Regions from separate parts of the Klebsiella grimontii genome, predicted to be linked through region 4. Evidence: predicted binding sites of a transcription regulator. Region 4 holds the regulator's gene; each other region holds the start of a gene.
The links. The regulator LexA, encoded in region 4, represses DNA repair genes until DNA is damaged. The targets are predictions, from matches to a motif close to TNCTGTATGTACATACAGNA.

Region 1 (7,882 bases), 2.3 Mb from region 4:
GGAGGCGATGCTGCGCATCTGTCCGGGCTACAAAACCTGCGGGCTTGTAGCCCGGACAGGCGCAACGCGCCGCCTCCGGGAATTTCTGCCAATCAAACAATATCCTGCGCGTACTGCCACAGCGCCTTCAGCTGCGCCAGCTTCTCTTTATCATCCGCATACTGCTGATACAGCATCTGCAGCTCATCGGCGTAGGCCTGCAAAAACTCAGGCGTAAATACCTGGCGACGGTGCTCTAACCAGCGCTGCTGCTCGGCTTCATCGAGCGTGCCGGGGTAGTTGCGCGCGCGATAGTTGAACAGCAGGCGCTCAATACGCTTATCGGCGAAGGTAATATCCAGCGCCGGCAGGTTGCGCGGCTCGGTTTCGAGCACGATTTTCATCGCCGCGCGGTCGGCATCGCTGAAAAAGCCGTTATACAACTGCGCATCGACGTTATCGGAAGGCACAAACGGCTCCGCTTCGGCAAAAATCGCCACCACTTTCTCACGCACCTGCGGATTGGCCCGCAGCAGCTGAGCGTTATCCAGACAGCGCTGGATATTGATGCCCAGCCGGTCGGCATCCTGCGGACGCAGGGTGTTTTGCTGCGCCAGCACCGGGCATTTATTGAGGTGGACCAGCTTAATCGGCACCGCGGGCAGGTCGCCCAGCTCGCTTTTCGGCGTATACAGCCGCTCGCGCAGGGTGTCGGCATCCAGCTCCAGCAGGGGAGCGATATCTCCGGCCAGGTCGACCATAATCACCGCGTTACGGTTGTCCGGGTGCCACGCCAGCGGGGCCACCAGGCTGGTGTTACCGCGCGCTGCGCCGAACATGCCGGAAACATGCACCAGCGGCTTGATTTGCGGCACGTCGATCAGCGTCGCCAGCTTGCGCTTATTGCGGTGGGCGTAGAGATAGTCAAACAGGCGCGGCTGCTGGGTTTTCACCAGCTTTGCCATCGCGATGGTGGCGTAAACGTCGGCCATCGCGTCGTGGGCGTTGCTGTGCTCAATGCCGTTGGCGACGGTCAGATGCTCGAGGCGGAAGCTCGGTAAGCCCTCTTCGTTTTCCGGCCAGTTGATCCCTTCCGGGCGCAGCGCGTAGCAGGCGCGCATCACATCCAGCAGATCCCAACGGGAGTTGTCGTGCTGCCAGCTCCAGGCGTAAGGATCGTAAAAATTGCGATAAAAGATATTGCGCGTCACTTCGTCATCGAAGCGCACGTTGTTGTAGCCGACGATGCAGGTTTTTGGCACCGTGAACAGATCGTGAACGCGACGGGCAAAGGCGGCTTCGCTGTCGCCCTTGGCGTTCGCCTCCTGCGGCGTGATCCCGGTAACCATAACCGCCTGCGGCTGCGGCAGATAGTCATCGGCGATCCTGCAGTAGAAGACTTCGGGTTCGCCGACGATATTGAGGTCTTCATCGGTGCGGATGGCGGCAAACTGCGACGGTCGGTCGAGCGAAGGACTGGTGCCGAAGGTCTCGTAATCGTGAAACAAAAATCCGGGCTGGTTGGCGCTATCTTGCATAATCTGTTCATTATCCCTGGTGGCGAGCAGCCATCATGGTAAACGATTTGCCGGGCCATCAGAAGGGTATCGCCTTTGCCCCTTGCCGGCGGTGTCATATTTTCTTGCAATTAAACCCTGATTTGAAACGAGAAGTTCCGTAAAAAGGACGGCGAATCTGTCAATTTAGAGGATATGCCGTTGAAAGGCCGTTTGTTTATTGCTGTATCTTTGCTCGCTGCGAGCGTTTCCTGCGCATTTGCCGCCAATGATTTTCCCGTCAACGTGACGCCTCCTTCTATTCAGGCCGGTTCCTGGGTGCTGATGGATTACACCACCGGCCAGATCCTGACCGCCGGTAACGAGCATCAGCAGCGCAATCCCGCCAGCCTGACCAAACTGATGACCGGCTACGTGGTCGATCGCGCCATCGACAGCCACCGCATCACCTTTGACGACATCGTCACCGTCGGTAAAGACGCCTGGGCGCAGGGTAACCCGGTCTTTAACGGCTCTTCGCTGATGTTCCTTAAGCCCGGCGATCGGGTCAGCGTACGCGACTTAAGCCGCGGGCTGATCGTTGACTCCGGCAACGATGCCTGCGTGGCGCTGGCGGACTACGTCGCCGGCGGCCAGCCGCAGTTCGTCGCGCTGATGAACAGCTACGTGGAAAAACTGCATTTGCAGGATACCCATTTTGAAACCGTCCACGGCCTGGACGCGCCGGGGCAGCACAGTTCGGCCTACGATCTCGCTGTGCTCTCGCGGGCGATTATTCACGGCGAGCCGGACGTCTACCATATGTACAGTCAGAAGAGCCTGACGTGGAACGGCATTACCCAGCAGAACCGCAACGGCCTGCTGTGGGATAAGACCATGAACGTCGATGGTCTGAAGACCGGCCACACTTCCGGCGCCGGCTTCAACCTGATTGCCTCCGCGGTGGACGGCCAGCGTCGGCTGATTGCGGTGGTGATGGGAGCCGACAGCCCGAAAGGGCGCGAACAGCAGGCGGCGAAGCTGCTGCACTGGGGCCAGCAAAACTTCGATACCGTCCAGGTCCTGCAGGATGGCAAGCAGGTCGGCGTTGAGCGAATCTGGTATGGCGATAAAGAGCAGATTAAGCTGGGGACCGATCAGGATTTCTGGCTAGCGCTGCCGAAGTCGGAAGTCGCGCGCATTAAGGCCAAATACGTGCTGGATAACAAAGTGCTGGAAGCGCCGATTGCCGCCCATCAGCGGGTGGGAGAAATCTCCCTGTACGATGGTGATAAAGTGGTGGCCCACTGGCCGCTGGTGACGCTGGAAAGCGTTGGCAAGGGCGGCATGCTGTCGCGCTTTAGCGATTATCTGCATCAAAAACTGTAACTGTCGCGCCGCTCCGCCCGGAGCGGCATCTCGTAGCTGTTTGATTATTATGCCGCTTCGGTTGGCGCTTCGTTTACTTTCACTCCATTACCTTACCCGGTCACCCTTCAGGAAAAAGCCTGGCGTTTGTGCGCCATAAATGGAGCTGGGAAGATGAAATACTTTGCGCGTAGTGCGCTTTCTCTGGGACTTTTCGCCGTTTTTAGCACCGCCAGTTTTGCCTCTGGCCTCGTTCTGGCCGATAACGAATTTCGCAATGATTTAGCCTGGTTATCCGACCGCGGAACCCTCGCGTTAAGCCTGTCGACCTGGCCTCTGAGCGAGGAGGAGATTAACCGCGCGTTGGCCAACGCGCATCCGACAACCTCCGCAGAGCGGGGGGTTCTGAGTCGTGTAAATCAGCGTTTAAGGGCGCTGAAAGCCGACGTGCGCGTTACCGGTTACAGTTCCACTGATAAGCCGGGAACCCCGCAGGGGTTTGCCCAGTCCTATCCCGCCGACCAGTCGCTTTCTCTCGCCCTGAACAACAGCGGCGAAGGGTGGGATCTGCATCTACAGGGCAATGTTGAAGGCGACAAGCGCATCAGCAACGGTTCGAGCGTGAACGCCAACGGCGCATACGGCGCGGTAAAGCTGTGGAATCAGTGGCTTGCGTTCGGGCAAATTCCGCAGTGGTGGGGGCCGGGCTACGAGGGCAGCCTGATTCGCTCCGATGCCGCGCGGCCGATGACCGGTTTTCTGCTGCAGCGCGCCGAACAGCGCGCGCCGGAAACCTCGTGGCTGAGCTGGATTGGCCCCTGGCAGTATCAGCTTTCCGCCAGTCAGATGAGCCAGTATGCCGCCGTACCGCATACCAAAATCTTCGGCGGCCGCCTGACGTTTTCGCCAATCTCCTCGCTGGAGCTGGGGGCCTCACGCATCATGCAATGGGGCGGCGAAGGGCGACCTTCATCATTCAGCAGCTTCTGGGACGGTCTGACCGGCAATGACAACACCGGCGAATCGGCCGACGATCCCGGCAACCAGCTGGCCGGTTTTGATTTCAAGCTGAAGCTGGCGCCCGCTCTGGGCTGGCCGGTGAGCATTTACGGCCAGATGATCGGCGAGGACGAAGCCGGATATTTACCCTCGGCGCACCTCTATCTTGGCGGCGTGGAAGGGCATCACCAATGGAATAGCAATGCGGTTAACTGGTATCTGGAAGCCCACGATACCCGTTCGAACATGGGGCGCACCAACTACATCTATAACCACTTCATCTATAAAGACGGCTACTACCAGCAGGGCTATCCGCTGGGCGACGCGATGGGCGGCGATGGGCGTCTGTATGCCGGTAAGGTAGAGCTGGTAACCGAAGAGAACCATCGCTGGAGCGCGCGGCTGGTCTACGCAGAGGTCAATCCGAAGAACCAGCGAATCAATAAAGCCTTCCCGCGCGCCGATACGCTGAAGGGCGTGCAGCTGGGCTGGAGCGGCGATGTGATGCCGACGGTACGTCTGAATACCTCCGTGTGGTACACCGACGCCAACCACAGCGCCAGCGACGATGTCGGGGCCAGCATCGGCGTCGAGCTGCCGTTCATTTTATAACCGGATGGCGCCGGTTTTTTTACTCTTCTTGCCGCGCGGATTTGTGAATTGCCGCACATACTATGGCTGATAGTACTGCTAATTTATGTGTATATATATACAGTATTTTATCAACGGTGGAGGCAGCATGGAATATAACGTTAAGTCCGTGGGCAAGAAGAAAATTGCCGGGTTTCATCTGGTCGGTCCCTGGGAGCAGACGGTTAAACAGGGGTTTGAACAGCTAATGATGTGGGTTGATAACAGCCAGGTTCCGGCGCAGGAGTGGGTGGCCGTTTACTACGACAATCCTGATGAGGTCCCGGCGGAAAAGCTGCGCTGCGCGACCGCCGTCACGGTGGCGGAGGACTACTCAATCCCCGCCAACAGCGAAGGCGTGATGATGACCGATATCGCCGGCGGAGAGTACGCGGTTGCCCGTGCCAGAGTCGAGAATTATGACTTTGCAACGCCGTGGTATCAGTTCTTCGAGAGCCTGATGCAAAGCAAAACGCACCAGATGGCGATGAAACCCTGCTTTGAAGTCTATCTTAACGATGGTAACCAGGACGGCTACTGGGATATTGATATGTACATCGCGGTCGAGCCTGCGGTGAAGTAAATCGAACATTGTCCCTTCGCTGGACAAGGTTTATTACATTCGCGTGATGCTTGCGGCGAAAAAGCAGTTACAATTGGCCTTTTCGTTGTGTCGGAGTAGGTTGTGCGCGCGGATAAATCACTTAAGCCATTTGAAATTCGGCTGTATCGCCATTACCGCATCGTCCATGGCGTGCGAATAGCATTGGCCTTTGTGCTCACCTTTGTGCTGGTGCGCCTGCTTAACGTTCCTGAAGGCACCTGGCCTCTCATCACCCTGGTGGTGGTGATGGGGCCAATCTCCTTCTGGGGAAACGTCGTACCGCGCGCGTTTGAGCGCATCGGCGGCACGATCCTCGGCTCGGCGCTCGGGCTGGTGGCGCTTAAGCTGGAGCTCATCTCGCTGCCTATCATGCTGCTGTGGTGCGCGGTGGCGATGTTCCTCTGCGGCTGGCTGGCGCTGGGCAAAAAGCCTTACCAGGCGCTGCTGATCGGCATCACCCTGGCGGTGGTTGTCGGCGCGCCGCCGGGCGATATGACGACCGCGCTCTGGCGAAGCGGCGACGTTATCTTCGGTTCCCTGCTGGCGATGCTGTTCACCGGTATCTGGCCGCAGCGGGCCTTTCTGCACTGGCGCATCCAGATGGCCAGCTACGTCACCGCCTTCAACCGGCTTTATCAGGCCGGCTTCTCGCCGAACCTGGTGGAGCGTCCGCGTCTGGAAAAGCACCTGCAAAAGGTCCTCAACGACGTGGTGAAAATGCGCGGATTGATTACGCCCGCCAGCAAAGAGACGCATATCCAGAAAGCCATCTTTGAGGCGATCCAGACCGTCAGCCGTAACCTGGTGTGCATGCTGGAGCTGCAAATCAACGCTTACTGGGCATCGCGTCCCGGCCACTTCGTGATGCTTAATGCCCATACGCTGCGCGAAACCCAGCAGATGACTCAGCAAACGCTGTTGACTATCGCCCACGCCCTGTATGAGGGCAACCCGCAGCCGATCCTGGCCAACAATGAAAAGCTCAACGAAATCGTTGCCGAACTGCGCCAGCTCATCAAAGAGCAGCAGGACGACAATTTCTCCGAAACGCCCATTCATGGTTATGTCTGGTTAACTATCGAGCTGGCGCGCCAGCTCGAACTGCTGTCGCATTTGATCTGCCGGGCATTGCGTAAATAAAGACCAGACTCGCGTGGTTTTTCCATCGCTTGCTTCGATTCAGCAGCGTTTAGGGTTATGATAACGGCAAAGGAAAAAACATTGTCATCAGCGGCTGCTAACAGTTATGTTAGCCCTATGTAGCAGTCGCTTTAGCGAATCCGAATCTCAAATATTAGGGGTATAAAAATGGAAACAACTAAGCCTTCTTTCCAGGACGTACTGGAGTTTGTTCGCCTGTATCGTCGTAAGAACAAACTGCAGCGTGAAATTCAGGACGTTGAGAAAAAGATCCGTGATAACCAGAAGCGCGTCCTGCTGCTGGACAACCTGAGCGACTACATCAAGCCGGGCATGAGCGTTGAAGCTATTCAGGGCATCATTGCCAGCATGAAGAGCGATTACGAAGATCGCGTTGACGACTACATCATCAAAAACGCCGAGATCTCCAAAGAACGTCGCGACATCTCTAAAAAGCTGAAAGCAATGGGCGAAGCGAAAGTAGAAGATAAATCTGCCGAGTAATTCCCGTTTAAGCGCTCCGGCGGCGCTCGCTGCCGGAGTTCCTCTTCTTTCTCTTGCGCCATCTCGCAAATCCTTCGCAAAACACCCCATGCAACGCTGAATCTTTCCCGAGGAATTTGGTATACTTCCGCGGTAAACATATTGATATCGGAAGGGTTTATCTCATGCTGTCCCTGCAACAGGTGCCGCCGCGATGATACTGATTACCGGCGACGCCCATAGCGGCCAACGCCGCGACGCCGAATCTTTACTCAACTCTTTCGTTTCGGCGATCTACATCGCTACCTCCCGGATATCCGACAATCAAATCGCCGCGCGCATTCAACACCACCGTGATACCCGGCTTGCCCACTGGCGGCTGGAAGAACGCGGCCGCGCTCAAGCCGCGCGCACAAGTCAGGTTACGGCCGGCGGCGGAGATGAATAACCGCTGGCCGCGGGGTTTATCGACAGGAGTCCTCTCTCAATGATTAAGTCTTTTTTTGCCGCATTATCGTTTATCAGCCGCCTGCCGGTCCCGGCGCGTTTATCCCAGGGGCTGGAAATTGAACAATATCAACGCAGTATAGTCACATTCCCCCTGGTCGGATTGCTGCTCGGGGCGATTGCCGGCGCCGTCGTGATGCTGCTCCAGCCGTGGTGCGGCGGCCCGCTTGCCGCGCTGCTCGGCGTGCTGGCGCTGGCGCTGTTGACCGGCGGCTTCCATCTTGATGGGCTGGCGGATACCTGCGATGGCATCTTCTCCGCCCGCCGGCGCGAACGGATGCTGGAAATTATGCGCGACAGTCGGCTGGGCACTCACGGCGGGCTGGCGCTGATTTTCGTGCTAATGGCGAAAGTGCTGGTGGTCAGCGAGGTGGCGCTGCGCGGCACGTCGGCGCTTGCCGCGCTGGCAGCCGCCTGCGCCGTCGGCCGCGGTATGGCGGTGCTGCTGATGTATCGCCAGCGCTACGCCCGCGAAGAGGGGCTGGGCAATCTGTTTATCGGCAAAATCACGCTGCGTCAGACGCTGATTACCATGGGGATCGCTTTGGCGCTGGCGACAGTGCTGCTCGGAGTTAACGGTCTGCGCGCGGCGCTTATCACGCTGGTGCTGGTATGGGCGCTGGGTCAGGCGCTGAAGCGTACTCTGGGCGGGCAAACCGGCGACACCTTAGGCGCG
Region 2 (7,882 bases), 1.5 Mb from region 4:
TGGCGGCGGTGGCGTGGTACCTGTTGGTTAAGTCAACACCCGCAGAGAGCGGATTTGTTTCGCAAAGCGAACTGGAAGAGATTAACGCCGGGCGTGAAAGCGATAAAAACGCCGTACGGCAAAATATATTAATTGCCGATCGCTTTATCTGGCTGGATAAATTTATTCGGGTGAAAAAGCTTACCCCTATTGATACGGCGAAAGGATTATTTACCTCGAAAAATATTCTTGGCGACTGTCTGGCTTATTTTATGATGGTTAGCGTGCTGTACGGATTATTAACGTGGATCCCGCTTTATTTGGTTAAAGAGCGCGGTTTTGATGTAATGAGCATGGGCTTCGTGGCAAGTATGCCGTGTATTGGCGGTTTTATAGGTGCGATTGGCGGTGGATGGATTTCGGATAAGGTATTAGGCCGGCGACGTAAACCGACAATGATGTTTACCGCGATTTCCACCGTGGTCATGATGCTCATTATGCTAAATATTCCCGCGAGCACCTGGGCGGTCTGTGTCGGATTATTCTTCGTCGGTTTATGTTTGAATATTGGCTGGCCGGCCTTTACCGCCTACGGTATGGCCGTTTCGGATAATAAAACCTATCCGATCGCCTCTTCTATTATCAATAGCGGCGGTAACCTCGGCGGATTTGTTGCCCCGATGGCTGCGGGCTTTTTACTCGATCAAACCGGCAGCTTTAATTCGGTATTCACCTATTTTGGTATCTGCGCCGCAATAGGTCTGGTGGTGATTCTCTTTCTCGATGAGCCACAATAACGGAAATATATCCTGTTAATTAATATGCGTCATGTCATGGAGTGAAAATATGTTATTAAAAGATAAAGTCGCCATTATTACCGGCGCGGCCTCGGCACGCGGTTTGGGTTTTGCCACCGCCAAATTATTTGCTGAAAACGGCGCCAGCGTGGTCATTCTCGACCTCAATGGCGAAGCCAGCAAAGCGGCGGCCGCGGCCTTAGGCGAAGGCCATCTTGGCCTTGCGGCGAACGTTGCCGATGAAGTTCAGGTTCAGGCGGCGATGGAACAGATTCTGGCGAAATATGGCCGGGTCGATGTGCTGGTGAATAATGCCGGGATTACTCAGCCGCTGAAGCTGATGGATATTAAGCGCGCCAACTACGACGCGGTGCTGGACGTCAGCCTGCGCGGCACGCTGCTGATGTCGCAGGCGGTTATTCCGACGATGCGGGCGCAAAAATCGGGCAGCATCGTCTGTATCTCTTCGGTTTCCGCCCAGCGCGGCGGCGGTATCTTCGGCGGCCCGCACTACAGCGCGGCGAAAGCCGGGGTGCTCGGCCTGGCGCGGGCGATGGCGCGCGAGCTTGGTCCGGATAACGTCCGCGTTAACTGCATTACCCCGGGGCTGATTCAGACCGATATCACCGCCGGTAAGCTGACCGACGACATGACGGCCAATATCCTTGCCGGGATCCCGATGAACCGCCTTGGCGATGCGGTGGATATCGCGCGCGCCGCCCTGTTCCTCGGCAGCGATCTCTCTTCCTACTCGACCGGTATCACCCTGGACGTGAACGGCGGCATGTTAATCCACTAAGCGAGGCAAGCAGATGAAAATCACGGAATCACAAAAAGTTGCCGCGGCGGCGTGGCGTATCCGCCGCTATGCCCTGCAAATGGGCGAGGTTCAGGGACAGGGCTACATCGGCCAGGCGTTAGGCTATGCGGATGTGCTGGCCACCGCGTTCAGCCACGCGATGCGCTACCGCCCGGAAGAACCGGAGTGGGAAGGACGCGACCGCTTCCTGCTCTCGCACGGCCATTACGCCATCGCCTATTATGCGGCGCTGCTGGAAGCGGAAATTATCCCGCAAGAGGAGCTGGAGACCTACGGCTCCGACGACAGCCGTCTGCCGATGTCGGGTATGGCAACCTATACGCCGGGGATGGAGATGTCAGGCGGCTCGCTGGGGCAGGGGCTCTCCATTGCCGTCGGGATGGCGCTCGGCCTGCGGCAGAAGCGCAGCGCATCCTGGGTTTATAACTCCATGTCGGATGGGGAGCTGGACGAAGGGTCGACCTGGGAAGCGGCGATGTCGGCGGCCCACTACGGCCTGACGAACCTGATAAATATCGTTGATGTGAACAAACAGCAGGCGGACGGCGATTCGCGCAAAATCCTCGGCTTTGAGCCGCTGCATGAAAAATGGTCCGCCTTCGGCTGGTACGTGCAGCGCGTGGACGGCAACGATCTGGCGGCGGTGATTACCGCCTTCGACAACGCGAAAAATCATGCGGGCAACCAGCCGCGGGTCATTTTATGCGACACGCTGATGGGCAAAGGGGTGCGGTTCCTGGAAACCCGCGATAAGAACCATTTTATCCGCGTCGATGCCGACGAATGGCAAAAGGCGATTGCGGTGCTGGACGCCAACAAACCGGAAGGAGTGCTGTAATGAGCCAGAGTAAACCACGTTTAAAGACGTCGGCGATGATCGCCTCTATTGCTGATGAAGGCCAGGCGGCCGTTTCCGCCCCGTTTGGCGTCGCCCTATCGAAGCTGGCGGCGCAGCGCCCGGAAATCGTCGGGATGACCGCGGATCTGTCAAAGTATACCGATCTGCATATCTTCGCCCAGGCCTTCCCGGATCGCTTCTTCCAGATGGGGATGGCGGAGCAGCTGCTGATGGGGGCCGCCGGGGGAATGGCGAAGGAGGGATTTATTCCCTTCGCCACCACCTATGCCGCTTTTGCTACCCGCCGCGCCTATGATTTTATCCATCAGGTTATCGCCGAAGAGCATCTGAACGTGAAGATCTGCGCGGCGCTGCCGGGTCTGACCACCGGCTACGGGCCGAGCCATCAGGCAACGGAAGATCTGGCGATTATGCGCGGCATCCCCGGGATGGTCATCGTCGATCCCTGCGATGCGCTGGAGATAGAACAGGCGGTACCGGCGATTGCCGACCACAGCGGTCCGGTGTATATGCGTCTGCTGCGCGGTAAGGTGCCGCTGGTGCTCGATAAATATGATTATCAGTTTGAGCTGGGCAAGGCGAAGCTGCTGGAGGACGGTAATGATGTGCTGATCATCTCTTCCGGGCTGATGACCATGCGCGCCCTGGAAGCGGTTGCAAAACTGCGGGCCGATAATATCAGCGCGGCGGTACTGCACGTACCCACCATCAAACCGCTCGATGAAAAAGCGATCGTTGCGCAGGCGTCGAGGCCCGGTCGTCTGGTGGTGACCGCGGAAAACCACACGTCGGTTGGCGGGTTAGGGGAGGCGGTTGCCGCGCTGCTGATGCGCAAAGGCGTGCGCTGCGAACTGGATACCGTCGGTTTGCCCGACGAATTCCTGCTGGCCGGAGCGCTTCCGACGCTGCACGACCGCTACGGCATTTCCACCGCGAAGATGGTCGAAAAAATTAAGTATCGCCTGCGTTAGTTGTTGTCGCCGCCGCGTTCTGCGGCGGCGCTTGTTTATCGCCAGGACCGGGAGCAGTGGTTTGTTAGCCAGAGGATTCTTTTCGGCAGATTTTATGCGGTTCATCACAAAATCTGCTAGACTGCGCAGCTTCATGGCATTGTGGTTTTTGCCATCTCTTTCGCAATAATCTCCCTGAAAACTACGCCTGTGACGGGCCGGGGCGGTTCGGAGTTGTTATGTCTTTTGATTCCCTTGGCCTGAATCCTGAAATCCTGCGCGCCGTCGCTGAGCAGGGCTACGTTGAGCCAACCCCTATTCAGCAGCAGGCCATCCCGGCGGTATTACAGGGTCGCGATCTGATGGCCAGCGCCCAGACCGGTACTGGTAAAACGGCGGGATTTACGCTGCCGCTGCTTCAGCACCTGGTCCAGAAAGAACCGCACGCTAAAGGCCGTCGTCCGGTGCGCGCGCTGATCCTGACCCCCACGCGCGAGCTGGCGGCGCAGATTGGCGAGAACGTGCGGGATTACAGCAAATACCTTAACGTTCGTTCGCTGGTGGTGTTCGGCGGCGTGAGCATTAACCCGCAGATGATGAAGCTGCGCAGCGGCGTCGATATCCTGGTGGCAACGCCCGGTCGCCTGCTGGATCTTGAACATCAGAACGCCGTGAGCCTGGACAAAGTTGAAGTGCTGGTGCTGGATGAAGCCGACCGTATGCTGGATATGGGCTTTATTCACGATATTCGCCGGGTACTGGCGAAGCTGCCGGCAAAGCGCCAGAACCTGCTGTTCTCCGCAACCTTCTCCGACGAGATTAAATCGCTGGCGGAAAAGCTGCTGCATAATCCGCTGGAAATTGAAGTCGCTCGCCGCAACACCGCTTCAGAACAGGTGAGCCAGCTGGTGCATTTTGTCGACAAAAAGCGCAAGCGCGAGCTGCTGTCGCAGATGATCGGCGAAGGCAACTGGCAGCAGGTGCTGGTCTTTACCCGCACCAAGCACGGCGCTAACCATCTGGCGGAGCAGCTTAATAAAGACGGCATCCGCAGCGCCGCCATTCACGGCAACAAGAGCCAGGGCGCGCGTACCCGCGCGTTGGCTGACTTTAAATCCGGCGGCATTCGCGTGCTGGTGGCGACCGATATCGCCGCGCGCGGTCTGGACATTGAAGAGCTGCCGCACGTGGTGAACTACGAGCTGCCAAACGTACCGGAAGACTATGTGCACCGTATTGGTCGTACCGGGCGCGCCGCGGCAACGGGTGAAGCGCTGTCGCTGGTCTGCGTGGATGAACATAAGCTGCTGCATGATATCGAACGCTTGCTGAAAAAAGAGATCCCGCGTATCGCCCTTGCGGGCTATGAGCCGGATCCGTCGATCAAAGCCGAGCCGATTCAGAACGGTCGTCAGCAGCAGCGCGGCGGCGGCCGTGGTGGCCAAAGCCAGGGCCGCGGCGGCCAGGGACAAGGTCGCGGTCAGCAGTCCGCGCCGCGTCGTACCGATGGCGAAGCGCCGAAAGCGCGAACTCAGGACGGTAAACCTCCTCGCCGTCGTCGCCCGCGCAAACCCGCGGCGGCTGAGTAACCCTATCCCGTCACTCCTGCGGGCATAGCCGCGAACGCGCGGCCATGCCCCGGATGGGTTATCCGGGTAAGGCTCCTTGCCCGGCATGCTCTTCGCTCACGTTGAACCTCGAGCGAGATTCCAGTTTGCTCAGAAAGACATTCCTCCCGATGGCGAAAAAATGGCACAATAGTGGCTGTTTATACAGTATTCAGGTTTTCTCATGGCTTTGACCGCAGCGCTGAAAGCGCAAATCGCCGCCTGGTATAAGGCGCTTCAGGAACAAATTCCTGACTTTATTCCCCGTCCTCCGCAGCGGCAGATGATCGCCGATGTGGCGAAGACGCTTGCCGGGGAAGAGGGGCGGCATCTGGCGATAGAAGCCCCGACCGGCGTCGGTAAAACCTTGTCATATCTGATTCCCGGCATCGCCATTGCCCGTGAAGAACAAAAAACGCTGGTGGTCAGTACCGCCAACGTTGCTCTGCAGGACCAAATCTACAGCAAAGACCTGCCGCTGCTGCGCAAAATCATTCCCGACCTGCGATTTACCGCCGCCTTTGGCCGCGGGCGCTACGTCTGCCCGCGTAACCTGGCCGCCCTTGCCAGCACCGAACCGACGCAGCAGGATTTACTGGCCTTTCTTGATGACGAACTCACGCCCAATAACCAGGCGGAGCAGAAGCTGTGCGCGACGCTGAAAGCGGATCTCGATAGCTATAAATGGGACGGCCTGCGCGATCATACCGATAAAAACGTTGATGATTCATTATGGAGCCGCCTGAGCACCGACAAAGCCAGCTGCCTGAATCGTAACTGCCACTACTACCGCGAATGCCCCTTCTTCGTCGCCCGCCGGGAAATTCAGGAGGCGGAAGTGGTGGTGGCGAACCATGCGCTGGTGATGGCGGCCATGGAGAGCGAAGCGGTGCTGCCGGAGCCTAAGCATTTGCTGCTGGTGCTGGATGAAGGCCACCATCTTCCGGAGGTGGCCCGCGATGCGCTGGAAATGAGCGCGGAAATTACCGCCCCGTGGTACCGCCTGCAGCTGGATCTTTTTACGAAGCTGGTCGCGACCTGCATGGAGCAGTTTCGCCCTAAGACCACGCCGCCGCTGGCCAATCCCGAACGGCTGAATGGGCATTGCGAGGAGCTCTACGAACTCATCTCCTCCCTGAATAACATCCTCAACCTGTACATGCCGGCCGGGCAGGAGGCTGAGCACCGCTTCCCGATGGGAGAGCTACCGGCGGAAGTGATGGAAATCTGCCAGCGGCTGGCGAAGCTCACCGAGACGCTGCGCGGTCTGGCGGAGCTGTTCCTTAACGATCTGGGCGAAAAAACCGGCAGCCACGACGTGGTGCGTTTGCATCGGGTTCTGCTGCAGATGAACCGCGCGCTGGGGATGTTTGAGAGCCAAAGTAAACTCTGGCGGCTGGCATCGCTGGCGCAATCCTCCGGCGCGCCGGTGACCAAATGGGTTACCCGCGACCTGCGGGACGGCCAGATGCATATCTGGTTCCACTGCGTGGGGATCCGCGTCAGCGAACAGCTGGAGAGGCTGCTGTGGCGCAGCGTCCCGCATATCGTCGTCACCTCTGCGACGCTACGCTCGCTGAATAGCTTTTCGCGTTTGCAGGAGATGAGCGGGCTGAAAGAGAAGGCGGGAGACCGCTTTGTGGCGCTGGACTCGCCATTCAACCACGTCGAACAGGGCAAAATCGTCATTCCGCAGATGCATTACGAACCGCTTATCGATAACGAAGAGCAGCATATCGCCGAGATGGCCGCCTATTTCCGGGAGCAGGTCGAGAGCAAAAAGCATCTCGGCATGCTGGTGCTGTTCGCCAGCGGAAGAGCGATGCAGCGCTTTCTCGAACACGTTACCGATCTGCGCCTGCTGCTGCTGGTTCAGGGCGATAAGCCTCGCTACCGGTTGGTCGAGCTGCATCGCAAACGCGTAGAAGGCGGCGAGCGCAGCGTACTGGTTGGGCTGCAATCCTTCGCGGAAGGGCTGGATTTAAAAGGCGAGCTGTTAAGCCAGGTGCATATTCATAAGATCGCGTTCCCGCCGATAGACAGCCCGGTGGTGATTACCGAAGGCGAGTGGCTCAAAAGCCTCAACCGCTATCCGTTCGAAGTTCAGAGCCTGCCCAGCGCGTCATTCAACCTGATTCAGCAGGTTGGCCGCCTGATTCGTAGCCATAGCTGCTGGGGAGAGGTGGTGATTTATGACAAACGCCTGTTGACCAAAAACTACGGTAAGCGTTTATTGAATGCATTACCCGTATTTCCGATAGAGCAGCCAGCCGTCCCTGAGGTTATAGTAAAAACTAAAACAAAACAGACGCGTCGCAAACGGCGTTAGCGGTGCAGTGTCGATGATGTGAGAAGCTCAGAGGAGCCTGCAATGGACTACAGCAAAATCATTAAAGAAGTCGGGCGCGGCAAAAATCACGCCCGCGACCTGGACGTGGAGACGGCGCGCGCGCTCTACTCGCGGATGCTTAACGGCGAGGTGCCTGAGCTCGAACTCGGCGGCATTCTCATTGCCCTGCGCATCAAGGGCGAAGGTGAAGCGGAGATGAAGGGCTTCTATGAAGCGATGCAGAATCATACGATGAAGCTGACGCCGCCGGTCGCTAAACCGATGCCGATAGTGATCCCCAGCTACAACGGCGCGCGCAAGCAGGCTAACCTGACGCCTCTGCTCGCCGTGCTTCTGCATAAGCTTGGCTTCCCGGTGATTGTTCACGGCGTGAGCCACGATCCCACCCGCGTGCTGACGGAAACGATTTTTGAACTGATGGGGATCCCGGCGACGCTTCAGGCGGGCCAGGCCCAGGCGCGGTTAGACAGCCATCAGCCGGTTTACGTGCCGGTCGGCGCATTGTGTCCGCCGCTGGAAA
Region 3 (7,882 bases), 2.3 Mb from region 4:
AAGCGGGTTACTACCAGCAAACCTCCACGCCGCTGGTGGCGGGTAATGTCGTGGTCGTTGGCGGTCGCGTGGCGGATAACTTCTCCACCGGCGAGCCTCCGGGCGTCGTTCGCGCCTATGACGTCCACACCGGGAAACTGGCGTGGGCATGGGATCCGGGCAACCCGGCGCTGACCGGCGAACCGCCGGCAGGCCAGACCTATACGCGCGGCACGCCGAACGTCTGGTCGGCCATGTCCTACGACGCGAAGCTGAATCTGATTTATCTGCCGACCGGTAACGCGACGCCGGACTTCTTTGGCGGCGAACGTACCGCGCTTGACGATAAATACAGTTCATCCATCGTGGCCGTTGACGCCACGACCGGCCAGGTCCGCTGGCATTATCAGACCACCCATCACGATCTGTGGGACTTCGACCTGCCTTCCCAGCCGCTGCTGTACGATCTGCCTGACGGTAAAGGCGGCACCACGCCGGTGCTGGTGCAAACCAGTAAGCAGGGCATGATCTTTATGCTTAACCGCGCCACCGGTGAACCGGTCGCTAAAGTCGAAGAACGTCCGGTACCGGCCGGCAACGTTAAAGGCGAGCGTTACTCGCCTACCCAGCCTTACTCCGTCGGTATGCCGATGATTGGCAACGAGACGCTGACCGAGTCGGATATGTGGGGCGCGACGCCTGTCGACCTGCTGCTGTGCCGCATCCAGTTTAAAGAGATGCGCCACCAGGGCGTCTTCACCCCGCCGGGCGAGGATCGTTCGCTGCAGTATCCCGGCTCGCTGGGCGGGATGAACTGGGGCAGCGTGTCGGTTGACCCGAATAACAGCCTGATATTCGTCAACGATATGCGCCTTGGCCTCGCCAACTATATGGTGCCGCGCGCCAAAGTGGCGAAGGACGCCAGCGGTATCGAAATGGGGATCGTGCCGATGGAAGGCACGCCGTTCGGCGCCATGCGCGAGCGTTTCCTGTCGCCGCTGGGCATTCCATGCCAGAAACCACCGTTCGGCACTCTGTCAGCGGTTGATTTGAAAACCGGCAAACTGGTGTGGCAGGTTCCGGTAGGCACCGTTGAGGACACCGGCCCGCTGGGGATCCGCATGCATATGCCAATCCCTATCGGCATGCCGACGCTGGGCGCGTCGTTATCAACCCAGTCCGGTCTGCTGTTCTTTGCGGGCACCCAGGACTTCTACCTGCGCGCGTTTGATACCGCCAACGGGAAAGAGATCTGGAAATCGCGTCTGCCGGTCGGCAGCCAGTCCGGGCCGATGACCTACGTATCGCCGAAAACCGGTAAACAGTACATCATCATCAACGCGGGCGGCGCTCGCCAGTCGCCGGATCGCGGCGATTACATCATCGCCTACGCGCTCCCGGAGCAGAAGTAACCCTCAGGGCCCCAATCGGGGCCCTTTTTGCTGGCAAAGTACGTAGCCAGGGCATTGCCCGATAGCGCGATATAAAAATCGTCTTCGCATCTCCCCCCAGCAAGCCATTCTTATTCCGTCATGTTATTATTGCGAATGGTTATCAATAATAAATACTGAACAAGGATAATGGATGAAGCGTTCAACCTGCCGCCTGCTCGCAGGCGCCATCATGTCGATAGCGGCCACCTCAGCTCAGGCGTTACAAGCCCCGGAAGTGGACCTGCGCGATCCGGCGATTTGGGAGGAGAAAGCGGCGTCTCCGCTCACCGCTCACCCGCAGCCCTGCGAGGTGTTCAGCGGCCCGCACTGCGCGGTCTGGGATGATGAGAAGTCGGATATTCAGCGCGAACGAGAGCGGCGGGAACAGCGGCGCTGGCAGAATGGTTATGAAAACCTGCGGCGGGAATAATCCCGCTTAAACGATAACCCGGGCACGCCCGGGTTATTTATTACCTGAAAATCAATTCTCGCCGAAATGAATAACGGTACGAATGGATTTACCTTCGTGCATCAGGTCAAAGGCTTCGTTGATGCGGTCCAGCGGCATGCGGTGGGTAATAAACGGGTCGAGGCGAATTTTGCCCGCCATCGCCTCTTCTACCATTCCCGGCAGCTGCGTGCGCCCTTTCACGCCGCCGAACGCGGAGCCGCGCCAGACGCGCCCGGTCACCAGTTGGAATGGACGGGTTTTAATCTCCTGACCCGCGCCAGCGACGCCGATAATCACGCTTTCGCCCCAGCCTTTGTGGCAGCACTCCAGCGCGGCGCGCATCACGTTGACGTTACCGATGCACTCGAAGCTGAAGTCGACGCCGCCGTCGGTGAGTTCAACAATCACATCCTGAACCGGCTTATCGTAATCATTCGGGTTGATAAAGTCGGTGGCGCCCATCTCTCTCGCGAGGGTGAATTTTTCCGGGTTGGTATCCACCGCCAGAATGCGCCCGGCTTTCGCCTGTACCGCCCCCTGGATCACCGCCAGGCCGATCCCGCCGAGGCCGAAGACGGCGACGGTATCGCCCTCTTTTACTTTCGCCGTATTGTGCACCGCGCCGATGCCGGTCGTGACGCCGCAGCCCAGCAGGCAAACTTTGTCCAGCGGCGCCTGCGGGTTCACTTTCGCCAGCGAAATTTCAGCCACCACGGTGTATTCGCTGAAGGTGCTGGTGCCCATATAGTGATAAATCGGTTCGCCGTTGTAGGAGAAACGCGTGGTGCCGTCCGGCATCAGGCCCTTACCCTGGGTGGCGCGGACCGCCTGGCAGAGGTTGGTTTTGCCTGATTTACAGAACTTACATTCGCGGCATTCAGCGGTATACAAAGGAATAACGTGGTCGCCCGGCTGCAGGCTGGTCACGCCTTCCCCGACTTCGACGACAATCCCGCCGCCTTCATGGCCCAGCACCGCCGGGAAAACGCCTTCCGGATCGTCGCCTGAGAGGGTAAAGGCATCGGTGTGGCATACGCCGGTATGGGTGATCTTGACCAGCACTTCGCCTTTTTTCGGCGGCGCGACGTCAATCTCTACGATTGAAAGCGGCTGGCCCGGGCCAAACGCGACGGCTGCACGTGATTTCATATCTCTCTTCCTCGTGGTGATTTTATTTTAAATAGGATCGTAGCAGATGCCCGACTTCCGCCATTCTGGCGGCGCGCTGATCGGGCGTCGTTTCGCCGCTAACCAGTTCATCCTGCAGGTGAATTTCCACCATCTCCCCCATCAGGCCGTTAGCGGCGCCGCGTATTGAGGCGATTTGCTGCAGAATGGTCATACAGGGTTCGCCGGATTCCAGCGCCCGCTCGAGCGCTTCAACCTGGCCACGAATGCGCCTTACCCGGCTGAGGGCACGCTTTTTATCTTCAGGTGAATGTGGCATGGTGACGCCCTCCATATCATATAGGGGGGTATACTATATTTATTGTTGCCGTGAGGCAAATGCGTTCGCCGCTTTAACCGTAGCATAGCGGCGAGAATTTGCGCTTAGCTGAAGTTGAGGATCCCGAAGAAAGAGACAAAAAAACCCGCCGAAGCGGGTTTATCGAGGTTTAACGCCTGCGCGGCATCATCCGCAGCAGCGTGTTATCTTTCCACAAATAGTGGTGCATCAGCGCCGCCAGCGCGTGCAGGCCGATAATAAAGTAGCCGGTATTGGCCAGCAGCTCATGCCACGCTTTCAGGGTATCCACCAGCTCAAAGTCGCTTTCCGCCGCGTGCGGCATGGTCAGGCCAAAAGCGAACCAGGGGTTGCCGCGGTAGTACATCATGACCATGCCGATGGCCGGCAGCGCGATAAACAGCAGATAGATAACCAGATGCCCAAGATGCGCGAAGCCGGTCATCATCGGCGACGGTTTAGGCACAATCGGCGGCGTCGGGGATTTGAGGCGCACCAACAGACGCACCGCCATCAGAACAAAAATTGAAATCCCGCAGGAGACGTGGATCATATTAATCACGGGCCGCGCGCTGCGGGGGAAAAAGCCCCGTAGCTCCATCGCCGCGTAAGCGCCAATCACTAAAAAAAAGACCAGCCAGTGGATGCCTATTTGCAGACCAGAGTATTTATCGCGCATGAGAAACCCTTAATAAAACGGTGATATCGCCAACATAAACACCTTTTATTAAAAATTCATTAACTTTTACGTACTTATAAAAAAACAATTGTCGGTTTCGCGCAGATAAAGCAAAAGCAGCGGGTTACCTGCGGCGCGGCAATACGAGGAACCTATACCTCAACCTTGACGCTGTATATAATCACAGTACAATACGGTCTGCTATTACCATTAATGGGATAAAAAATGTTCGTAGAGCTGATTTATGACAAGAGAAATTTCGAAGGATTAGCCGGCGCTAAAGAGATCATTCTGACGGAATTGACGAAGCGAGTGCATCGCATTTTTCCCGATGCCGACGTTCGCGTTAAACCGATGATGACGCTGGCCTCCATCAATACCGACGCCAGCAAGCACGAGAAAGAGCAGATCAGCCGCGCCGTGCAGGAAATGTTCGAAGAAGCTGACATGTGGATGCAGGAAGATTAACGGGCGACATTCGAGGAAATAATGAATACCTTCACCATCATGGCTATCCCCTTCTTCGCCGCAGCGATCGTTATGCTGACGCTGGGGGCAACCAGGAAAAGTCGTGCCTGCGCTATCGTGGGCGGCGTTTTGCTGGCCGCGACCGTGGTAAACGCGGTGACGGGCATGGCGCTACAGGGCGGGTAACAGAATGAGTTTTGTTTGGTACATGGCGCTGATATGCGTTGCGATCGCGTATCTCATGATGCGCTTCCTTCCTGTTTAACCCCGGGTTTGCGCATACCCGGGCTTCAAATAGCGTTCTTTTTACCGGCGGGATCATAACCCCTTACGCACCAGCGTCGCCGCCTGTTTAAAAATCTCATCCTCGACGCCGTCCCCCTTCTGTCTTCCCAACCTCACCAGTTCTTCGACAATACTTTCCCGGTTAATAGGCTTCTGCTCAGAAACCAGACCAATGACCGCCGCGCCGATGGCAAGACCAATCAGCCCCGTTTGTTCGTCTTTGTTCTTCATCGTTCCGCTCCGTTATGCCCGAAAAAAGTTTAGCAGCCGCATCCGCGACTGCAACCCGAGCATCCGCAGGCTTTGGCGCCAGCGAAAACGGCTTCAGAGGACATGCGGATGCCGGGTCAGACAAAGCCAGCCTCCGGCTCGTTAGCCTGTTGCGGGACGCTAAAAAGTGTGAAGTTGATCAAAAACAACAAAATGACGCTCTGAGAGGCGTATTTGTATTACCGCCGCGCCGGGACAGCCCGGAGCGTGACGACACGATGATGAAAAGGAGAAAAAACCATGATCACATACGATCGTAACCGCAATCCTATTACCAACGGCAGCCAGGTGATGATTAATGGGACGGGCAAAACCGGTAAAATTATCGCTATCCATTCTACGGGTTTGACCCCAGCCCAGCTGCGTCGTAATAAGACCGTTGAAGTTGAAGGGGCTGAAGGGAAGTTCGAACCGGTTGAACTGATCCGCCTTGGCCTCCACTAAGGAGGCGACAGCCGCTGCGGCATCGCCCAAACGCCGACTATCGGCTGGCGACGCCCGGCGGTTCTACTACCGACGTTCCGCGCCATGGCTGCTCTTCGCCTGATACATGCGCCGGTCCGCCACCGCGACGATCTCATTGAGGCTATGATGCGCAGCGGGATCGTATTCAACGCAGCCCCATGAGAACGCCAGCTGCCACGGATTGCCCGCCTGCTGATTGTACTCCGCGACGTTCTTGCTAAGCTGCTCCATCGCCAGGCCCGCGGTTTGCTGCGAGGTATTGGCAAGCAGGATGATAAATTCGTCGCCGCCCTGCCTGGCAATTAAATCCGACTCTCTGAAGGTGGCCTTCATCAAATCGGCAATCGCCCTCAGGGCTTTATCTCCCTGTTCATGACCCCAGGTATCGTTAATCAGCTTAAAGCGATCGAGATCGATAAAGATGAGGCTCGCTGGTTCATTCCGCCGTCTGGCGGTCAGCAGCGCGTACTCCGCTAACGACATAAAGCCCCGGCGGTTGAACAGCCCCGTCAGCTCGTCGGCGGTCGCCGCGTCCAGCACCTTGAATTCATCTTCAACGATGGCGGCCAGGTCGCTTAAGATTTGTATTTCATGAACGGAGAAAGCGCGCGGCTTGTGATCCATCAGACAGAACGCGCCTACCGTCGCGCCGTCAGGCAGCTGCACCGGGTAGCCAGCATAAAAGCGGATAAAAGGCGCTTCGGTGACCAGCGGGTTATCGTGAAAGCGCAGGTCCTGCTGCAGGTCGTTGACGATTAAAGGGTCGGTCTGCAGGATAGTATGCGCGCAGAATGTGATATCCCTCGGCAGGGTATCCACTTCCAGTCCGGCGCAGGATTTTACGTGCAGGGTATTTTCCCCCACGAGGCTAATCGAAGCCACCGGTAGATCGTAGAGCGTACGCGCAAGCCTGGTCAGGCGATCGAAACGCTCTTCTTTTCCGCTGTTTAATAATCCGGATGTCCGCAGCGATTGCAGACGGCGCAGTTCATCTGGATGAAGTCCGGCTAATTTCAATTTTTCTCTCTTACGTTATCAGGATAAATGACGCAGCGCTTACCAATGAAACGCGCATCAGGCTGTTAACAGACGATTCACATGTGTTATCTGATGAGTTAAGCATATATCGCTGGCTCGTCAAACGAGACTTCAGGCGCGCTCCGCCGCGGCCCACTCCCTCAGCTTCGCTTTCAGCCACTGGCTCGCGCCGCGCTGCCCGCTCCGCTTATGTGAATAGATTTTCACCTCGAATGGCGGAACCTCAAACGGTAGTTCAAAAACCTTCAACTTCGCCGCGCCGAGCATTTTTTCCGCTGCCGAGCGCGGTATCGCCATAAGCAGTTCACTTTGCGCAATAATGAAGGGCGCGCTCAGCATAGAGGGCGTTTTGATGGTGATATGCCGCGCAAACCCCATTTTCGCGAGCTGTACGTCGAGAACCCCCTGGCTTTCATTCCACGGGGTAACCACCAGATGCTGGGCTGCCAGGTAATCCGCCAGCGTTAGCCGGGACCGGCCGGCGTGGCTTATCGCAACATAATCATCTTTCAGCCAGCAGATCTCATCCAGCTCCGGATGCTCTGCTTCATTCAGGGCGCTAAACCCCAGCGCTAAATCCACCTCGCCGGCCAGCAGTTCCGTCAGCGCCGGGCTGTGCGGCAGATAGCGCAGCTCGAAACGCAGGCCGGGCGCCTGTTGCTGTAGCCTGGGCATCAGCGTAGGGAAAACGCACTGCGCGGTGAAATCCGTGATCGCTATCTGTAAGCAGTCGGTACTGGCTGAGGCGACAAACTTCGGCTGCGGGGTCAGCTCCTGATCTAAAAACGTTAACGCCGAGGCAATAGAAGGCGCGAGCTGGGTGGCGAACACGCTGGGGCACATACGATGCCCTTCGCGATAGAAAAGCGGATCATTGAGCGCGGCGCGCAGCCTGGACAGCGCGTGGCTTAACGCCGAGGTGCTCATCGCCAGCTCTTCCGCCGCCAGGCGCACCGAACGATAGCGGTAGACCGCCTCGAATACCGGCAGCAGGTTCAAATCAAGACGGCGAAGGGCTGGATGCATAATATTCATCATTACGTGATTTCATTGCACTTAATTCTTCTAACCTTAACGTTTATGCTTTGCGGTATCAAACTTACGATGGCACAACAGGTAATCCAATGAATATGACCATTCGTCAGGCCAGCCCGGCGGACGCAAAAGCAATTTATGACATGATTTACGAGCTGGCGGTGTATGAAAAGGCGCCGGAACAGGTGGTCACCACGGTTGAGGAAATCCAGGCATCGCTTTTCGCCAGCGACAGCAAAACGGAAGCGTTAATCTGCGAGATTGACAATAAGATCGCCGGCTACGCGGTGTTCTTTACCAGCTATTCCACCTGG
Region 4 (7,882 bases):
CGCCCCGAAGCAGAGCTGTAGCAGCAGCGAGCGCAGCATGATGTCGCGATTCAGCGCCAGCAGACGGCGTATATCGCCGCGCCAGGCGTTTTTCAGCATCGACAGGGATACGCCGCGCAGCGCCAGTACGCGCCGCGCCATAAGCAGTCCGATAAAGAAAGTGGCGTATTCTGCCATGACCGTCGCCAGCGCCGCCCCCTGCACGTTCATATGCAGGCCCATCACCAGCCATAAATCGAGCACAATGTTGAGGACGTTGCCGACCACCAGCAGAATCACCGGCGCTCTGGCGTACTGTACGCCCAGCAGCCAACCCAGCAGAACCAGATTCGCCAGCGAGGCCGGCGCGCTTAGCCAGCGAATCTCAAGGAAGCGTCGGGCCTGTTCAAGCACCGCTTCGCTACCGCCGACAATATGCAGCGCCAGGTTTATCAACGGGATCCTGAAAAGCACAATCGCCAGCCCGGCGGCCAGCGCCAGGCCCAGCGGCTGCACCAGCGCGCGCGCCAGCCGCTGCGGATCCCTGGCGCCAAACGCCTGCGCCGTCAGCCCGGTGGTGCTCATACGCAGAAAAAGGAGCAGCATAAAGAGGAAGCTGGTCGCCGTTGCGCCAACCGCCACGCCGCCCAGATAAATCGGGCTGTCGAGATGACCAATAACGGCGGTATCCACCAGCCCCAGCAGCGGAACGGTGATATTGGAGAAGATCATGGGCAGCGCTAAGCGCCACAGGGCTTTGTCGGCGGCGTTAAAAAGCATGGAGAAAGCGCCTAAATGAGGAAAAACGACGCAGCATCATGCTTCAGATGATGATGCTGCGAGATGAAGAGATTATTGCCAGTTGCCGTTGCGGATAACGCCGACGGCCAGGCCTTCAATAGTAAAGCTTTGTTCGCGAAGGTCGACCACGATCGGCGAGAATTCGCTGTTTTCCGGCAGCAATTCCACGACGTTACCCTGTTTTTTCAGACGCTTCACGGTCACTTCTTCGTCGATACGCGCCACAACCACCTGACCATTGCGCACATCCTGCGTTTTATGGACAGCCAGCAGGTCGCCATCGAGAATACCGATATCCTTCATCGACATACCGCTAACACGCAGCAGAAAATCGGCGTTCGGCTTAAACATGGCCGGGTCCACCTGGTAGTGGCCTTCAATGTGCTGCTGCGCTAGCAGCGGCTCACCTGCCGCGACGCGGCCAATAAGCGGCAGACCGGTTTCTTCTTCCGTCAGCAGACGAATACCGCGGGAGGCGCCGGAAACGATCTCGATTGCGCCTTTACGCGCCAGCGCTTTCAGATGCTCTTCCGCCGCGTTTGGGGAGCGAAACCCCAAGCGCTGAGCAATCTCCGCACGCGTCGGCGGCATGCCCGTCTGGCTGATATGATCCCGAATGAGATCAAACACCTCTTGCTGCCTGGTCGTTAACGCTTTCATTCCGCCCCCTGGGTGTATATACAGTTATGCTGTGAGTATATACAGCTAACGGTGATTTTGGAACCACATTTCACACAAAAATCAGGAGTTTCTTTCCGTTTTGCGAGCAGCTACGACAAGACTTAGCGGTAGTTCGCCCACAGCAGCGTTCCCCACGCGATCAGCGCGATGATAATCGCCAGCAGTACCGCCGCCGATCCCATATCTTTCGCTCGCCCCGAAAGCTCATGATGCTCGGGACCGATACGGTCAACCACCGCCTCAATCGCGCTATTGATAATTTCAACTATCATCACTAACAGGACCGAGCTAATGAGCAGCACCCGCGTGATGGCATCGACGTCTAACCAGCAGGCGATCGCCACGGCAATAACGGCCGCGATGCCTTCCTGACGAAATGCGGCCTCATTGACCCACGCCGCACGGAATCCTTTCCAGGAATACCCGGCCGCTTTAATAATTCGGGTTAACCCAGTGGTATTATTGGCCATCAAACAAACCTTTTTATGTAAATGACGTCAATGAGTGTACGCGTTTGCCGCGTTACAACGGAAATTTTGCGCACTTTCTGTTATTCTTGCGGCGCATTTGCATGATTAACCAGAGGCTTCACATCGTCTATGTCTGGCTGGCAACGAATTTACTATAAATTACTGAATTTACCATTAAGGGCGCTGGTAAAAAGCAAGTCGATTCCGGCGCAACCTGCGCAGGAATTAGGCCTGGATACCTCGCGTCCCATTATGTACGTCCTGCCCTACAATTCGAAGGCGGACCTGCTGACGCTGCGCGCGCAATGTCTGGAACATGAGTTACCGGACCCGCTGGAGCCGCTCGAGATCGACGGCGCCCTGCTTCCGCGCTACGTATTTATCCACGGCGGGCCGCGCGTGTTCACCTATTACACGCCGAAAGAAGAGTCTATCAAGCTCTTTCACGACTATCTGGATTTACACCGCAATCATCCCGATCTTGACGTGCAGATGGTGCCGGTTTCGGTGATGTTCGGTCGCGCGCCGGGGCGTGAAAAAGGCGAGGTTAACCCGCCGCTGCGTATGCTCAACGGCATTCAAAAATTCTTCGCCGTTCTGTGGCTGGGCCGCGATAGCTTCGTCCGTTTCTCGCCTTCGGTCTCGCTGCGCAAGATGGCGGACGAGCACGGTACCGATAAAACTATCGCTCAGAAGCTGGCCCGCGTGGCGCGCATGCACTTCGCCCGCCAGCGCCTGGCGGCGGTTGGCCCGCGCCTGCCTGCGCGCCAGGATCTGTTTAATAAACTGCTGGCGTCAAAAGCCATTGCCCGCGCGGTAGAAGACGAAGCGCGCAGCAAGAAAATTTCCCATGAGAAGGCTCAGCAAAACGCTATCGCCCTGATGGAAGAGATCGCCGCGAACTTCTCCTATGAGATGATTCGCTTGACCGACCGCGTGCTGGGCTTTACCTGGAACCGGCTGTATCAGGGTATCAACGTCCATAACGCCGAGCGTGTCCGCCAGCTGGCGCACGAAGGCCACGAGATAGTCTACGTCCCGTGCCACCGCAGCCATATGGACTATCTGCTGCTCTCTTACGTCATTTATCATCAGGGCCTGGTGCCGCCGCATATCGCTGCCGGCATCAACCTGAACTTCTGGCCCGCCGGGCCGATTTTCCGTCGCGGCGGCGCGTTCTTTATTCGCCGCACGTTCAAGGGCAATAAGCTCTACTCAACCGTATTCCGCGAATATCTTGGCGAGCTGTTTAGCCGCGGCTATTCGGTGGAGTACTTCGTTGAGGGCGGTCGTTCACGTACCGGTCGTCTGCTGGATCCGAAAACCGGCACCCTGTCGATGACCATCCAGGCGATGCTGCGCGGCGGTAACCGCCCTATCACCCTGGTGCCGATTTACATCGGCTACGAGCACGTGATGGAGGTCGGCACCTACGCCAAAGAGCTGCGCGGCGCGACGAAAGAGAAAGAGAGTCTGCCGCAGATGCTGCGCGGCTTGAGCAAGCTGCGCAATCTCGGCCAGGGCTACGTTAACTTCGGCGAACCGCTGCCGCTGATGGCCTATCTGAACCAGCACGTGCCGGACTGGCGCGAATCTATCGACCCTATCGAAGCGGTCCGTCCTTCCTGGCTGACGCCGACGGTGAATAACATCGCCTCGGATCTGATGGTACGCATCAATAATGCCGGCGCGGCAAACGCCATGAACCTGTGCTGTACCGCGCTGCTGGCGTCGCGTCAGCGTTCGCTGACCCGCGAGCAGCTCACCGAGCAGTTGGAGTGCTATCTCGCCCTGCTGCGCAACGTGCCATATTCAGCGGATGCGACCACGCCTGCGGCCTCAGCCAGCGAGCTTATCGACCACGCGCTGCAGATGAACAAGTTCGAAGTCGAGAAAGATACGATTGGCGATATCATCATTCTACCGCGCGAGCAGGCCGTCCTGATGACCTATTACCGCAACAACATCGCCCATATGCTGGTGATGCCGTCGCTGTTAGCCGCCATCGTCACTCAGCATCGTCGTATTACCCGCGCCGAAATTCTGCGTCACGTCGAGATGTTCTATCCGTTCCTCAAGGCCGAGCTGTTCCTGCGTTGGGAAAAAGCGGAGCTGGCGGGCGTCGTCGATGCGCTGATCGCCGAGATGCAGCGTCAGGGTCTGATCGCCCTGAACGACGATGAGGTGAGCGTTAATCCGTCTCACGCCCGTTCTCTGCAGCTGCTGGCCGCAGGCGCGCGCGAAACGCTGCAGCGCTACGCCATCACCTTCTGGCTGCTGAGCGCCAACCCGTCAATCAACCGCAGTTCGCTGGAGAAAGAGAGCCGCACCGTGGCGCAGCGCCTGTCCGTTCTGCACGGCATCAATGCGCCGGAGTTCTTCGATAAAGCGGTGTTCAGCACGCTGGTGCTGACCCTGCGCGACGAAGGCTATATCAGCGATACCGGCGACGCCGAGCCGGAAGAGACGTTGAAGATCTACCGCATGCTGGCGGATCTGATTACTTCTGATGTGCGGTTAACGATTGAAAGCGTTACCCAGGATGAAGCGTAACGTTTAACAAGATATCCCGGCCTGCGCCGGGCTACCGGACCATGCGGTTTTGTAGCCCGGCTTTGGCGTTTACGCCGCAAGCCGGGAAACCCACAGCGCTACTGCATATATCCCATCGCCAGGCCAAGAAACAGCACCAGCCCAACGTAGTTATTGTTCATAAACGCCTTAAAGCAGGCATCGCGTTCGCGTTTAAATATTAGCTTCTGCTGCCAGGCGAACAGCGCCGCGGCGATAAACAACGACCAGTAATACTCCCAGCCCAGCCCGCTCAGCCAGCCCACCGCGGCCATCAGGCCCAGTACCGCCACCTGTAAGATACCAATGATTAAGCGATCGTTGTCGCCAAACAGGATCGCCGTCGATTTGATACCGATTTTGACGTCATCATCGCGATCGACCATCGCATACTGGGTGTCGTAGGCCACCGCCCATAGGATATTGGCGAGGAACATCAGCCAGCAGCTCAGCGGCAGCGACTCGCTCACCGCCGAAAACGCCATCGGGATCGACCAGCCGAACGCCGCGCCCAGTACGACCTGCGGCAGGTGGGTGTAGCGTTTCATAAACGGATACACCCACGCCAGGGCCAGCGCCGCTATCGACAGCAGAATGGTCATGGTGTTCAGGGTCAACACCAGCAGGAATGAAAGCAGCACCAGCACAACAAACAGCGTTCGCGCCTCTTTTTCGCTCACATCGCCGCTCGGCAGCGGGCGGCGGGCCGTACGTTTGACGTGACCGTCAAACTTGCGATCGGCATAGTCGTTGACCACGCAGCCAGCGGCGCGCATCAGCCAGACGCCGGCGACGAAAACGGCGAGGATCCATAGCGGCGGTATCCCCGGCGTCGCCACCCATAGCGCCCACAGCGTCGGCCACAGCAGCAGCAGCGCGCCGATCGGTTTGTCAGTACGCATCAGGCGATGAAACGCCAGCAGCTTGTTCTGCGTCAGACTCCACTCCATTTCATTTTCCTCTCAATACAACGGCGATGCAGGCAAAAACAGTTCCGTCAGCAGCAGCGGTTTGCCGCTCAACCGGAGGCGGGAACGGCGCCCCCACAGCTCTGCATGACGACCAATTTCAATAAAATCGCGGGTTAGCGTCGATGACGTGAAGAGATAGCGGCCCAACGGCGTTTGTCCCAGCTGTTGTAGCGCCAGTTCAGGGCCGCTCAGCGTTGATTCCGGCACGATGGTGCGACCGGCCAGCCAGGGTTCACCGTTGGCGCAAAGAATGATTTCCCGCAGCCAGTAGCGGGGTTCGCTCGGTAACAGGGACTCCTCACCGGCCAGCGCCTCGCATCCAACAAAGCCTTCGTTAACCATGATGACGCTGACTTTCTTCCCCTGCTGCTCAAAGCGTTTGGTCATTGAGTCTTCCAGCAATAGCCAGTCGCGCAGATGCGCATCCAGCGGGGGTATCTCGGCAAAATAACGCAGCGCACGCAGTTGCGTAAGCGCGGAATGTGGCATGCCTGAATCTCCGGTACATAACGTAAAGGTATTGTATCGCAGAATGGAGGATGGGGGGCGGGCAAACGTCAATATACGATCATCCGCGCAACAGCCGTGCAACAGAGGCCGCCGCGCGCTAAAAAAAAGTGCGCCCGAACGGACGCACCTAAAGGCTGTGCCTAAACATCAGCATTGCGGGGAGACGGTCACCCCTTGCCTTTTACACTGCTGATAAAGGTGGAACGAGCAGATTTCGAGCCAAGACGTTCAGCTTCGTTCATCAATTTCAGGGCCTTGTCGATATCGCCTTTCGCAACCGCCTGCTTGATACCGTTGTTGAAGTAGGTTTCGGTATCGTCGAGCATCGGTTCGCTTTTCGCCGCTGGAGCCGGGGCCGGAGCGGCGACCGGCGCGCTATAGGCAGGAGCAGCGGTATTACCGACGGTAACAGGCCCCGGACCTGACGAACCGAACAACGGGCCAACCAGTACGCTGGAGGCGGTAGAGGTTTTCACCTTCAGGCTAATGGTACCGTTTGTAACGTGTTTCGCGATGGGATCCGGAATATCCGGCACCGCATTGCCGGTACCTTTGGCATAAGCCTTCGCCGGATCGATTAATTTAGTGGTCTGCTGCAAATCCTGCGGCGTGGTAAAAACCAGCACATAAATTTTCTGCTGTCCCAGCGCCGGAGTCAGGCGCATTACGCCTTCCAGACGATCTGAACTCATCACTCCCGGTTCAAGATAGGTAAAGTAGCTGCTGGGGAAGAACGCGGATGGCGTCATATTTTGGTCAAGAATCAGCACGTTCGGCGCATATACCGCAGTTTGTTTTTCCACTTCGCTGGTTAACGTAATATTGAGCTCGCCAATATTCGCCGGAACGCTGTATGCGGCGACCGGGCCACTGATACCGGGGACATTGAGCGTCTGTCCGGCCACGGCGAGCTTTGTCGTCTGCGTTTTGGATTGATCGACCGGAGTCCAGGTTAGCTGCTGCAACGCAGAGGCTGGAATCGACGGCGCGGCAGAGGTGTTCTGCGGCACGAAATTAACATCAGCAAAACTGACTGCGGGTACGCAGGCCATCAGGCCGACGGACAGGCAGAGGGCAACGAGACTTTTCTTCATTTTCATTGTTATCACCTCAATTCCGATGGCCGAGCGGTAGCCAGGCAATAGCGCGCTGGGCCTAAGATAGAGGGGCTTACGCCCCTCTTTTAGTTACGAACGGTTAGATTCGATTACCACCAGATTTCCATCTGGGCACCGAAGGTCCACTCGTCGTTATCGCCACGGCTAAAGGTTTTAGCGCTGGTGTCGTTGTACGCTACGCCGCTATCGTTATAGCCCCATTTCTCATCCCATTTGGCGTACGTTGCGAATACGCGGATTGCCGGACGGGACCAGATGCTGTCCCCAGCCTGCCACTGTTGTGCCAGAGTTACTTTATACTGGCTGTTACGATCGCTGGTGCGTTGAGATTTGACGTTGTCGTAGCCGATTTCCATCAGGGTGCTCATGATAGGCGTCCACTTGTACATTGGACGAACGCCGACGGTCCACCACTGGGTACCATTGTTGTTGTCGCGGTCGATATCCTGGTACATACCGACGTACATCAGATCCCAGCTATCGCCGAGAGAGATCGCACCGTGGTCCAACACGCGCCACATAGATCCATCGTTATTAATGCTGCCGCCCTGCGGAACACCTTTACCGCTGGAGGTCATAGAGTCAGTCGCATACTGCAGAACAAATTTGTTAAAGCCTTTCAGCATGCTCTGAGTATGCTCAGCGGTGAGCATCCAGCCGTCTTTGGAAGCGCCCGGCTGCAGTGAGTAATCATCAGGGATGTTTGTGTGGCCGTAGTCAACGCCCAGTTCCAGCGTGCCGCCCGGGTTAGTTTCCAGACCGGCTAAACGCACGTCGAATA

Region 1: sbmC (DNA gyrase inhibitor SbmC) is a predicted target of LexA. The motif match lies at 4,540-4,559, and genes of this name have one in related genera.
Region 2: dinG (ATP-dependent DNA helicase DinG) is a predicted target of LexA. The motif match lies at 5,164-5,183, and genes of this name have one in related genera.
Region 3: ACE3MN_RS14165 (DinI-like family protein) is a predicted target of LexA. The motif match lies at 4,177-4,196, and genes of this name have one in related genera.

Annotation. Positions count from the first base shown of each region.
Region 1 is NZ_CP169721.1:1,939,926-1,947,807, forward strand. It holds gene sbcB (exodeoxyribonuclease I) at 93-1,517, opposite strand; gene dacD (serine-type D-Ala-D-Ala carboxypeptidase DacD) at 1,698-2,864, shown strand; gene ACE3MN_RS09165 (capsule assembly Wzi family protein) at 3,018-4,454, shown strand; gene sbmC (DNA gyrase inhibitor SbmC) at 4,582-5,055, shown strand; gene ACE3MN_RS09175 (FUSC family protein) at 5,158-6,216, shown strand; gene ACE3MN_RS09180 (DUF496 family protein) at 6,385-6,720, shown strand; gene ACE3MN_RS09185 (bifunctional adenosylcobinamide kinase/adenosylcobinamide-phosphate guanylyltransferase) at 6,914-7,147, shown strand; gene cobS (adenosylcobinamide-GDP ribazoletransferase) at 7,187-7,882, shown strand, end outside.
Region 2 is NZ_CP169721.1:3,862,496-3,870,377, reverse strand. It holds gene ACE3MN_RS18200 (MFS transporter) at 1-776, shown strand, start outside; gene ACE3MN_RS18195 (SDR family NAD(P)-dependent oxidoreductase) at 826-1,575, shown strand; gene ACE3MN_RS18190 (transketolase) at 1,589-2,434, shown strand; gene ACE3MN_RS18185 (transketolase family protein) at 2,434-3,426, shown strand; gene rhlE (ATP-dependent RNA helicase RhlE) at 3,645-4,994, shown strand; gene dinG (ATP-dependent DNA helicase DinG) at 5,197-7,341, shown strand; gene ybiB (DNA-binding protein YbiB) at 7,384-7,882, shown strand, end outside.
Region 3 is NZ_CP169721.1:2,998,302-3,006,183, forward strand. It holds gene ACE3MN_RS14140 (glucose/quinate/shikimate family membrane-bound PQQ-dependent dehydrogenase) at 1-1,391, shown strand, start outside; gene ACE3MN_RS14145 (hypothetical protein) at 1,564-1,842, shown strand; gene ACE3MN_RS14150 (S-(hydroxymethyl)glutathione dehydrogenase/class III alcohol dehydrogenase) at 1,894-3,012, opposite strand; gene ACE3MN_RS14155 (metal/formaldehyde-sensitive transcriptional repressor) at 3,035-3,310, opposite strand; gene cybB (cytochrome b561) at 3,480-4,007, opposite strand; gene ACE3MN_RS14165 (DinI-like family protein) at 4,233-4,475, shown strand; gene ACE3MN_RS14170 (hypothetical protein) at 4,497-4,661, shown strand; gene ACE3MN_RS14175 (hypothetical protein) at 4,794-4,991, opposite strand; gene ydfZ (putative selenium delivery protein YdfZ) at 5,271-5,474, shown strand; gene ACE3MN_RS14185 (diguanylate cyclase) at 5,541-6,512, opposite strand; gene ACE3MN_RS14190 (LysR family transcriptional regulator) at 6,645-7,568, opposite strand; gene ACE3MN_RS14195 (GNAT family N-acetyltransferase) at 7,658-7,882, shown strand, end outside.
Region 4 is NZ_CP169721.1:5,330,970-5,338,851, forward strand. It holds gene dinF (MATE family efflux transporter DinF) at 1-759, opposite strand, end outside; gene lexA (transcriptional repressor LexA) at 832-1,440, opposite strand; gene ACE3MN_RS24985 (diacylglycerol kinase) at 1,563-1,931, opposite strand; gene plsB (glycerol-3-phosphate 1-O-acyltransferase PlsB) at 2,061-4,484, shown strand; gene ubiA (4-hydroxybenzoate octaprenyltransferase) at 4,583-5,452, opposite strand; gene ubiC (chorismate lyase) at 5,465-5,962, opposite strand; gene malM (maltose operon protein MalM) at 6,151-7,083, opposite strand; gene ACE3MN_RS25010 (maltoporin) at 7,191-7,882, opposite strand, start outside.